One region of the Ochrobactrum sp. EDr1-4 genome, then DNA from elsewhere that is predicted to be linked to it. Evidence: predicted binding sites of a transcription regulator. Region 1 holds the regulator's gene; the other holds the start of a gene.
The links. Region 1 encodes PhoB, which activates phosphate uptake and scavenging genes when phosphate is short. Its sites were predicted from a motif close to TGTCATNNANCTGTCAT; they were not measured.

Region 1 (5,395 bases):
CGATAATGAAGACATCTACGATCCAAAGATCGACGTTGTTGAACTGCGTGCACGTGTTGGCATGGTGTTCCAGAAGCCAAACCCATTTCCGAAGACGATCTTTGAAAACGTGGCTTATGGCCCGCGCATTCATGGCCTCGCACGTAACAAGACTGATCTTGAAGAAATCGTTGTCACAAGCTTGAAGAAGGCCAGCCTTTTTGAAGAAGTGAAAGATCGTCTTCACGATGCAGGCACCGGTCTTTCCGGTGGTCAGCAGCAGCGCCTGTGCATTGCACGCGCGATTGCCGTCAGTCCTGAAGTGATCCTGATGGATGAGCCTTGTTCGGCACTCGATCCGATTGCAACGGCAAAGGTTGAGGAACTGATCGACGAGTTGCGTCAGAACTACACCATCGTCATCGTGACTCACTCGATGCAGCAGGCTGCTCGTGTGTCGCAGCGCACAGCGATGTTCCACCTTGGTAATCTGGTGGAAGTCGGTGATACCGATGTGATGTTCACGGCACCGACCGAGAAGCGCACGCAGGACTATATCACTGGTCGTTTTGGCTAACCAATATTTCAGCAAAAGCAGGAGCCGATTGCGGTTCCGCTTCCTGCGTTTTTAATCGAGAGGTCTATGATGGCGTCCCAGCATACTGTTAGCGCATACGACGAAGAACTTCAGTTCCTGACCCACAAGATCGCCGAAATGGGCGGTCATGCGGAGCGCATGGTTGAGCAGTCGGTTGCAGCGATTGTGAATGCCGATAACGCACTGGCACAGCGCGTCATCTCCGACGATCTTATCCTCGATGCAAGCGAGCGCGAGATTGACGACAAGGCCGTCATGATTATCGCAAAGCGTCAGCCAATGGCTGTTGATCTGCGTGAAATCATCGGATCAATCCGCATTTCCGCTGATCTGGAACGCGTGGGCGATCTTGGCAAGAACATCGCGAAGCGCGTTGCAGCCGTTTCAGAATCCCGCCAGCCGGGCAAGCTTTATCGTGGTCTCGAAACCCTCGCTGAACTGGCACTGACACAGTTGAAAGACGTGCTCGACGCCTATGCAACGCGTTCGGTGCAGCAGATCAATATCGTTCGCGACCGTGATGACGAAATTGACTCGATGTACACCTCGCTGTTCCGCGAGTTGCTCACCTATATGATGGAAGATCCGCGCAACATTTCAGCCTGCACGCATCTTCTGTTCTGCGCGAAGAATATCGAGCGCATTGGCGATCACGCAACCAACATTGCTGAGACCGTCTATTACATCGTGACCGGCCTGCAGATGCCTGCGGAACGCCCGAAAGAAGACCTGAGCCACGGTATTGTCGTGGACGAGGCGCGTAAATCCTGATGAGATTTGCGCCGTATGATCGCGGCGCAAATTATTCGCATATGTAAGAAAACGCGGCGGCACGCGGCTGAACGGGGGAGTTGCATGTGCCGCCACGCTTAACTCAATAGGAAACACTGCATGTCACAGGCACCTAAGATTGCTGTGGTTGAAGACGAAGAAGCGCTGAGTGTGTTGTTGCGCTATAATCTTGAAGCCGAAGGCTATCACGTCGATACGATCTTGCGTGGCGATGAAGCCGAGATTGCACTGCGTGAAAACGTGCCGGATCTTCTCATTCTCGACTGGATGCTACCGGGTGTGTCGGGCATTGAACTTTGCCGCCGTCTGCGTCAGTGGCCGGAAACCGAACGTCTTCCGGTAATTATGCTGACTGCGCGTGGCGAAGAAAGCGAACGTGTTCGCGGCCTGAGCGTTGGTGCCGACGATTATGTGGTCAAACCGTTCTCGACCCCTGAACTGCTTGCGCGTGTTAAAGCCATGCTGCGCCGTGCCAATCCAAGTGTTCTGTCGCATGTGCTTAAAGTCGGCGAACTTGTGCTCGACCGTCAGCAGCACCGCGTTTATCGCAAAGAAAAAGAAATTCGTCTTGGACCGACAGAGTTCCGCCTGCTTGAATATTTCATGATGTCGCCGGGCCGCGTTTTCTCGCGTAGCCAGTTGCTTGATGGCGTATGGGGACCGGATATCTACGTCGATGATCGCACGGTCGACGTGCATGTCGGACGCCTGCGCAAGGCGATCAATTTGGGGCGCATGCTCGATCCGATCCGCACTGTGCGCGGTGCTGGCTATTCTTTCGGCTAGTCATCAGAGTTCATTTCACGCGTTAAGAATGGCCCGTTGCTCAAAAGGCATCGGGCCATTTTTGTTGCAAATTTCCAAATTCCGATTCGTGTTGTTGATGAAAATCCGTTCCATATCGGCTCGTATCACACGATGTTACAGTTCATTTCAAAGATTTGACTGAAACTGGACATGATGCTCGTGAGAGACGCATGTTCTGATTATTTCAGCGCCAATTTCTATGTCTTAGCAGGATTTTACAGCAGTCATGAATTAAGGCAGCTCTATGGTGCGCGCTGCATTGCAATTGAATCGCGTGTAATCAATACCTTATAAGATTTAAGTGGTTGCGTTAACGATTTGTTAATAATTTAGAACGGCTTAGCTCAGGTTATTGGCCAAAGATTCGACGTGTTGAGTCTCTCGGTTTCAATATGGCTGTGAATTTGAAATATGATTTTTTGCCTTGTTTTTGCCGAAAAATTCTTAATTCTTGCACTCTAAGAAGATTAGCAGAACGTTTGAATTTTAATTTTCGTTCGATTTGGCTTGAACGCCAGCCTGATTTTGCAGCGCCTTGGTGGCGCTTTAAAAGCGGAAGCAGACTGGATCAGTTAAGGGTCGTAATGATGCGCCTAATTAAGAGATTGAGCCGTTGACGCGCGCTCGTAAATGGAAACTGCCGGTTATTCTCGGTTTGCTCGTGGCACCTTTTCTGGTGACGGGCTGCACGACAACTGGTGGTACGAGCAAGACCAAGACCGAAAAGACAGCGGCTGTAAGCCACGTTAAGTCGGTCAATGGCGTGAAGACTTTCACTTACACCGCGAGAGATCGCGAATGCCTCCAGCGCGCGATGTTTTTTGAATCAAACCGTTCAAGCCCTGATGGTTTGATGGCTGTCGGTACTGTGGTGATGAACCGCCTCGCATCGGGCAGCTACCCCGATACAATTTGTGGTGTGGTTGGGCAGAAAAACCAGTTTGCACCGGGCGTTTTGACCCGCAAGATGAATTCCAACGCTTTGCCAGATGTTCAAGCAGCTGCTGATGCAGTTCTTAAAGGCAAGCGTCATCCATCTTTGAAGAACTCGATGTTCTTCCATACTGCAGGGCTCAAATTCCCTTACAACAATATGCATTATGTGCTGGTTGCAGGTGGAAACTCCTTCTACGAAAAGCGTGGTCGTGACGGCGAATTGCAGAACCCGGTTCCGCAAACGCCTTACAACCTTGCTTATGCGTCATCGCCACAATCGCCTTCCATGCCTGAAGGGCCGTTTTATAACGTGACCACGCAGCAGGATGGAACTGTTCCTGAAGTTCAGCCGACTGTTCAGGTTGCGCTTGCTGACGCTTCAAAGACGGCAGAGACGCAGCAGAACGGTGGTGTTGGTCCACAAGCGCGTGGTGATCGTTTGGCGACCTTGCCTGTTACGCCTGCTGAAAAGCCGGTTCTGACGCAGGTTGCAAGCTATCAGCCGACTTTCGATGAAACCGCACCAACGGAGCAGAACGCATCTCTGGCATATACCGCCGATAAGAAGCATGTTGATGCAATTGGTGCGATGCTTCTCGCGCAGGATCGTCCGCAATCACCGCTCTGAAGTTGAGCTGATCACAGAATTAAAAAAGCGCCCCAAAGGGCGCTTTTTTTTATTTTACTGGCACCGCCACCGGAACGGGCTGATAAATCACCATCGGCCTGTCGTAGAAATCAGCTCTATTTTGCCATTCGCGTCGATCCGCGCGGCGGTCGAGATCAAGCCGCATCAGACAATTCGCAAAAGCATCCGATTTCTGTTTGAAACCATAGCCGCGGCAGGTCTGTTCATCTGCCGCGCGGCGCTGTTCAGGTGTCATAGTTTGACAGCCTGCAAGCAGCCCTGCAACACCGAGGATTATAAGCACGCTTTTCTTCATAGCCGTTGCTCTCATTGAATAAAAAAATTCGACCGCATGATCAATATAGTGCAATAGCAGTAAAAAGAGTGGTGAAATTATGCCTTCTGATACACTGCCGCTGATTCTATCAAACACAAGGTTCGCAGCCCTATGGCACATGACATTAACGCTCCCGTCATCGACCCGGTAAAACTCGAACGTCTGGCCGAAGTCGCCGTACGAGTCGGGCTGCAATTGCGCGAAGGGCAAGATCTTGTCATCACAGCCCCGGTTGTTGCGCTGCCGCTGGTGCGCTTGATTGCAAAACACGCCTATAAGGCGGGTGCAGGCATTGTAACGCCCTTCTTCTCCGATGATGCGATTGCGCTGGCACGTTATGAAAATGCATCGGACGAGAGTTTTGATCGTGCAGCCGACTGGCTTTATGAAGGCATGGCAAAGGCCTATGCCAACGGTGCAGCGCGTCTCGCGATAGCAGCTGATAATCCGCTGCTCTTGTCTTCGCAGGATGCATCTAAGGTTTCGCGCGCCAACCGTGCCAATTCCAAGGCCTATCAGCCAGCGCTTGAAAAGATCGCAGGCTTCGACATCAACTGGAACATCATTTCCTATCCGAACCCGGAATGGGCGAAGCTGATGTTCCCGGATGATGCGCAAGACGTTGCAACCCGCAAGCTTGCTGATGCGATTTTCGCAGCCTCCCGCGTTGATGTTGATGATCCTGTCGGTGCGTGGGCCGCGCACAATGCGGCATTGCGCACCCGCACGCGTTTGCTCAACGGCAAGGCTTACAGCGCGCTGAATTTTAAGGGACCGGGCACCGATCTGACGGTTGGTCTTGCCGATGGTCACGAATGGCATGGCGGTGCATCCACGGCGAAAAACGGCATCACCTGCAACCCGAATATCCCGACCGAAGAAGTGTTTACCACGCCGCATGCGCTACGCGTCGATGGTCATGTGTCGAGCACCAAGCCGCTGTCGCATCAGGGCACATTGATCGACAATATCTCTGTGCGTTTTGAAGGCGGTCGCATTGTTGAAGCCAAGGCAAGTCGTGGCGAAGAAGTGCTCAACAAAGTGTTGGATACGGATGAAGGCGCACGCCGTCTGGGCGAAGTGGCACTCGTTCCGCATTCCTCCCCTATTTCGCAGAGCGGGCTTCTTTTTTATAACACGCTGTTCGATGAAAATGCAGCAAGCCACATCGCGCTCGGTCAGTGCTATTCGAAATGCTTTATCGATGGCGCGAAGCTTACGCCGGAACAGATCAAAGCGCAGGGCGGCAATTCGAGCCTGATCCACATCGACTGGATGATCGGTTCAGACAAGATCGATGTGGATGGTGTGAATGCCG
Region 2 (5,395 bases), on a different contig from region 1:
GCACTCATTGCAGAATTTAGACCAAAAGAACTCATGGCGCCAATGAGGGCGCAAACAACTACAAATTTTGACTTCATAACCTACCGTCTTGGATCGTTTTTATGGGGCTTTGCTGGTCTTGGGGGCAGCATTGCCGTTTTATTTATGGTCCCGCTCAACAAGCATTTCACACGCTCATCACCGCCGGGAATGGCAGATCATGTGATGGGGAAATGCAGCCGAAGATTGGTAGGGGAAGTAAAATAGTCTTACAGGTTGTAATAAACGCTGTCACATTTCGTGATGCGCGCATGAGTGGAAAAAGATCAGCAATCAGCACGACTTCCGGTCTAATTTAATGAAATTGCTACAGAAATATGAAATATTGGTCGTGGAACACCCTAAAAAATAGCGATGCTCACGCGGTAACATTTTGCAGCGAAAAAATAAGCCTGTAGAGGGTATCTATAGTAGATACATCGGCTACACCATCCACATTTTGTGTCCGAAAATGCCGCTGAAAGGCCTTAATCACGATCTCAGTGGCCTCATCGAACGCACCATTGATCTCAATTTTGTATCCGTAAAGCGCAAGCATCGATTGCAAAGCCTCGACTGGCTGGCCTTGTTCGCCGCGTGCGAGAAAACGACCGCCGCGTATCGGCGTTGGCTCAATGTAATGGCCAATGCCTGCCTCATGCAGTTGCTTCCATGGGAAGTTGTGCCCCGGATCGGTCTTGCGCTCTGGTGCTATGTCTGAATGCGCAAGCACGTTTTCGGGACGGATTTCGTAGCGCGAACAAATGCTGCGGCACAATTCGATAACCGCCGCGATTTGCTGTTCAGCGAATGGTGGATAGTTTTCCAGATTGCCTGGATTGACGATCTCAATGCCGATAGAAGCCGAATTAATATCGGTCTCGCCTTTCCAAAAGCTATTACCCGCATGCCATGCGCGCGCCTTTTCAGACACCATCTGCACAACACGTCCATCTTCATGAACCAAATAATGTGCCGAGACTTCCCGTTCAGGAGACTTGAGAACCTCAAGTGCCTCCTCTGCTGTCTCCAACCCCGTATAGTGCAGGATCAGATAAGTCGGCGTTTTGCCATCCTTGCGAATACCGAAGTTCGGCGAGGCATCAATAGTAGCGGTCGGATAATCCGGCTTCTCCAACGCGAGCGCTGCTAAGTCATCTGACGGTTTGATAACTGAACCACTCATGCGGCCTCCAGTTGTTTCACTACACTGGCCCAAGCGCTGTTGATCGCAGCGAGGCGCGCATTTGCAATATTAATGAATTCCAGCGGAAGCCCCTCCGCAACAAGTCTGTCCGGATGATGCTCTTTGACCAGCGCACGATATTTTTTGCGCGCTTCTTCAAATGAAACACCACGTTTCAGTCCAAGAATGGCAAAGGGATCGCCCTCGCCGCGACTGACATGCCGCAAAGCGATGCGGTCAAAGCCTTCTTCGTCATAGCCAAAAATTTCGGCAACATTCGACAGGAACGCCATTTCCTTTTCATGCACATAGCCATCTGCGGTCGCTATATGGAACAGCCCATCGAGAATATCTTCTAACAGGTGACAATTCTCATCGCCTTCGCGACAAAGCCCCGCAAGCTGACGTGCATAGCTCTCATAACCGGCGACATCCTGCTGTGCGAGATTATAGAGGCGCACAACGTGCGCATGCTCTTCTTCTGGTACGGAGAAAATCCTTTGGAACGCGCGAAACTCGTCCTGTGTCACAACACCATCTGCTTTAGCCATTTTGGCGGAAAGCGCGATCATGGCGATGGAAAATGCAACACGTCTGCGCGTGTCTGCATCGCCTTCGAAAACTGTTCGCACAGCTTCAATCACGCTAGAAATAGCGCTGAGCGTTATAGAGGTGAAGAAATCACCGATTTGAACCCAGATCGACATGAATCGTTTCTATAGAATTACGTAAAGGCTGGAAACATCAACACGTAACAATCGACGAAAAAACAATAATTTAGCAATAAACAAAATAGTTATTGGGACTGACGTTCTGAAAAAGAACGCTGCGCGGAACTTGCAGCAGCTTCACCTGCAGCTTGAGCCTGTTGTTCGTTTTGCCCAACTGCTTTGGCTGCGGCTTCTGCATTGCTGCGGGCACGTTGAACAGCTGCAGCCTGCTGTTCTGGTGTCATCACACCAGAATTATCTTCCAAGGCCTTAATCAGATTAGGGCCATCCTGCTCTTGCGCGGCTTGCGCAGGAGTGGAGGTTTCTTGCTCTGGCTGAGCGGATACTGCGTTCGTATCGTCACTACCCTTACCGCAAGCAGCAAGTGCAACAAGAACAACAGCGGAAATCAAAAACAAGAAATTACGGCTCATGACAAAAGCCATAACCGAAGAAAGACGACGTTTAAACTCCGAAAACGCGCTCATCTCATCTTTGTTTTCAACAATCGCAGAATTTGTCACCAGTTCTGCTCCTTTCGAGGCAAATAGCGGCCCGAAACCGGACCGCCATCTGAAACCAGCGAATGCCATGGGCATTCACGTAAACCTAACTGCAATTTAGTTTGCAGGTGGCGTACCTGTTGTACCCGGCGTCGAAGGCGCAGGGGTAGCAGGGGTCGTTGTCGTATTGTTAGAAGGCGCGGCTGGCGCTTCAGGCGCTGGTGCAGCCGGAGCATTGCTGGTGTCTTTTGAATTGTCGCTACAAGCTGCAAGACCTAAAAACGATACGGCAGCAACTGAAGCAATCAAAAACTTCTTCACGGTGGCTCTCCTTACCCTAAATTGAAGCGTTGCGGGGATATAGCCAACGCTTTCTGATTTATTGTGCGTGACCGGTTTAGCGGCCAATCACCTCGAAAAGACATTCGTCACATCACGCTTTTGTCCCCATAGCTATTTCCAAGCGATCTGTTTGACGACGCCAACATCACGTTAGAAAACGGCGAGCATGCGGAAAGGTTCTCTCAAATAGTCTTACGAGCGGTAACAAACCGCCATAATAACAAAGTGCTAACCATAACTTTCTGCGTCACGCGCCTGTTACCCGACAATGTTTAACTCAGCCAAACAAATCCGGATTCGCCAGTGATTTGGCGCTAAAAGAACGGGGAACATGGCATGAAAAAGCAAAGCGCCAACGATACGATCCTCAAGCGCGCGGTCACTCAAAACAACGCGCTCTCAAAAGACGGTGTTTCCGAAAGACTCTTTGCTTGGCTATTCAAAGGGCTGGTCTATCCGCAAATTTGGGAAGACCCAGAGGTCGACATGGCAGCGCTTGCCATTGAACCCGGCCATCGCATCGTGACAATAGCGTCAGGCGGTTGCAACGCGCTTTCTTATCTGACTGCTGATCCGGCTTCGGTCGAAGCGGTTGATCTGAACAGCGCCCACGTTGCATTCAACAGGCTTAAACTCGGCGCTTTAAAGCATTTGCCGGATTATGCGAGTTTCTACCGCTTCTATGGGAAAGCCGATGACAAGGCCAATCTTGCGGCCTATCAGCGCTTCATCCAACCACATCTCGACAGCGAAAGCCGGGCCTATTGGGAAAAGCGCAAATGGAGCGGCCGCCAGCGCATCTCGATTTTCTCCCGCGATCTATACCGCCATGGTCTGTTGGGCGTCTTCATTGGTATGGGCCATCGCGTTGCCCGTCTTTATGGAATTGATCCACGCGACATTCTAAAAGCGCGCACGATGGAAGAACAGCGCACGTTCTTCGACACAGCTCTGGCACCTTTATTTGAAAAGCGCATGGTGCGCTGGGCCACAGCGCGCAAGTCATCGCTTTTCGGCCTCGGCATTCCGCCACAGCAATATGATGCTTTAGCGACAGCCGGAAATGGCGATATGGCATTCGTTCTTCGCGCGCGACTTGAGAAACTCGCCTGTGCGTTCCCGCTGAATGAAAACTATTTCGCATGGCAGGCATTTGGCCGAGGATATAGTAACGACGATGAGACCGGCCCGCTGCCGCCCTACCTCTCGCGCGCTAACTTCGACACTGTGCGTGCACGCGTTGATCGCATGAGTGTTCGAAATGCGAATTACACGGAGTTTCTCGCCAAAAAGCCTGCTTCATCGGTGGATCGCTATATTCTTCTCGACGCTCAAGACTGGATGAATGACGCACAGCTCAACGCGCTCTGGAGCGAGATCACACGCACAGCAGCGCCCGGTGCACGCGTCATCTTCCGCACGGCAGCTGAGCCAAGTCTGTTGTCGGGCCGGGTTGATCCCTCAATACTCGACCATTGGGATTATCGCGCTGATCAATCTCGTGCTTTGCATGACCGCGACCGCTCTTCTATTTATGGCGGCTTTCACCTCTATGTTCTGAAAGACGCATAGTATGAGCGTTCATCAAAAACATAGCAGCGGCGTAGACCACGCCAGCCTGATGGACCGCGTTTATCGTCACCAAAGATATTTCTACGATGCGACGCGCAAATATTATCTTCTCGGGCGGGATACGATGATTGCTGGCCTGAACGTCCCTGAAGGCGGCAGCGTATTGGAAATCGGCTGCGGTACGGGACGCAATCTGGTCAAAACCGCAAAGACCTACCCTCGCGCGAAGCTCTACGGCATCGATATTTCAGCCGAGATGCTCGACACCGCTCATGCGGCTGCAAAGCGTGCCGGAATTGCGGAACGCACAAAACTCGAACGCGCCGATGCCACACATTTTGATCCCAGCTTACTTTTCAACGTAGGTAGCTTCGACCGCATATTCATTTCTTATGCCGTCTCAATGATCCCACAATGGCAATCGGTTATTGCTGAAAGCATTCGACACTTAAAGCCGGGCGGCGAAATGCATATTGTCGATTTTGGCAATCAACAAGGACTACCGCGCTGGTTCAAAAAAGCACTTTTCACATGGCTTAACTGGTTTCATGTGACGCCTCGCGAAAATCTTTTCACCGTTTCAGAGCAACTCGCAAAAGAACAAGTCGCTCATATGAAACAAAAAGTCTTGCATCGCGGCTTTGCATGGATCGCTATTATCTGCGCCAACACATAAACAGTGCGACACAATATATATTGAGCAAAGTTTTGCGGCCTCAGCGGGTGACGCAGACAACGGTATCGCGTAACCCTAATCAAGACTGATTCGCGACACCGGGACCATTGTATGAACGCTATCGCCAGCCGCTGCTTTCTTGCCCTCGGGGCGTGTCTTCTGTCCGCTTGTACGACAGTGGATTATGATTTCGCCGACGTTAAAAAGTCAGGCAATTCGATGCAGCAGATGGCGCGGCCATCCGGCGCGGTTAATGCGCCGCGCTTTGGTGATCGCAAGCCGTTCGAATGGACGGGTCGCACACCTTGGCATTATCCGATCCACGGCACCGATGTCTCCAAATATCAGGTGGATGTTGACTGGAACGCGGTGCGACGCAGCGGCATTT

Region 2: the regulator PhoB is predicted to act here: its motif matches at 3,005-3,021, upstream of ACOZHT_RS13425 (DUF3419 family protein).

What each region holds. Positions count from the first base shown of each region.
Region 1 covers NZ_JBLZOF010000001.1:1,039,709-1,045,103, reverse strand. Annotated here, with positions in the region: gene pstB (phosphate ABC transporter ATP-binding protein PstB) at 1-556, shown strand, start outside; gene phoU (phosphate signaling complex protein PhoU) at 626-1,348, shown strand; gene phoB (phosphate regulon transcriptional regulator PhoB) at 1,469-2,155, shown strand; gene ACOZHT_RS05135 (cell wall hydrolase) at 2,790-3,740, shown strand; gene ACOZHT_RS05130 (hypothetical protein) at 3,790-4,056, opposite strand; gene ACOZHT_RS05125 (aminopeptidase) at 4,189-5,395, shown strand, end outside.
Region 2 covers NZ_JBLZOF010000003.1:487,095-492,489, forward strand. Annotated here, with positions in the region: gene ACOZHT_RS13400 (lytic transglycosylase domain-containing protein) at 1-77, opposite strand, end outside; gene ACOZHT_RS13405 (N-acetylmuramoyl-L-alanine amidase) at 398-1,204, opposite strand; gene ACOZHT_RS13410 (DnaJ family molecular chaperone) at 1,201-1,911, opposite strand; gene ACOZHT_RS13415 (hypothetical protein) at 2,001-2,438, opposite strand; gene ACOZHT_RS13420 (hypothetical protein) at 2,535-2,738, opposite strand; gene ACOZHT_RS13425 (DUF3419 family protein) at 3,096-4,331, shown strand; gene ACOZHT_RS13430 (class I SAM-dependent methyltransferase) at 4,333-5,007, shown strand; gene ACOZHT_RS13435 (GH25 family lysozyme) at 5,119-5,395, shown strand, end outside.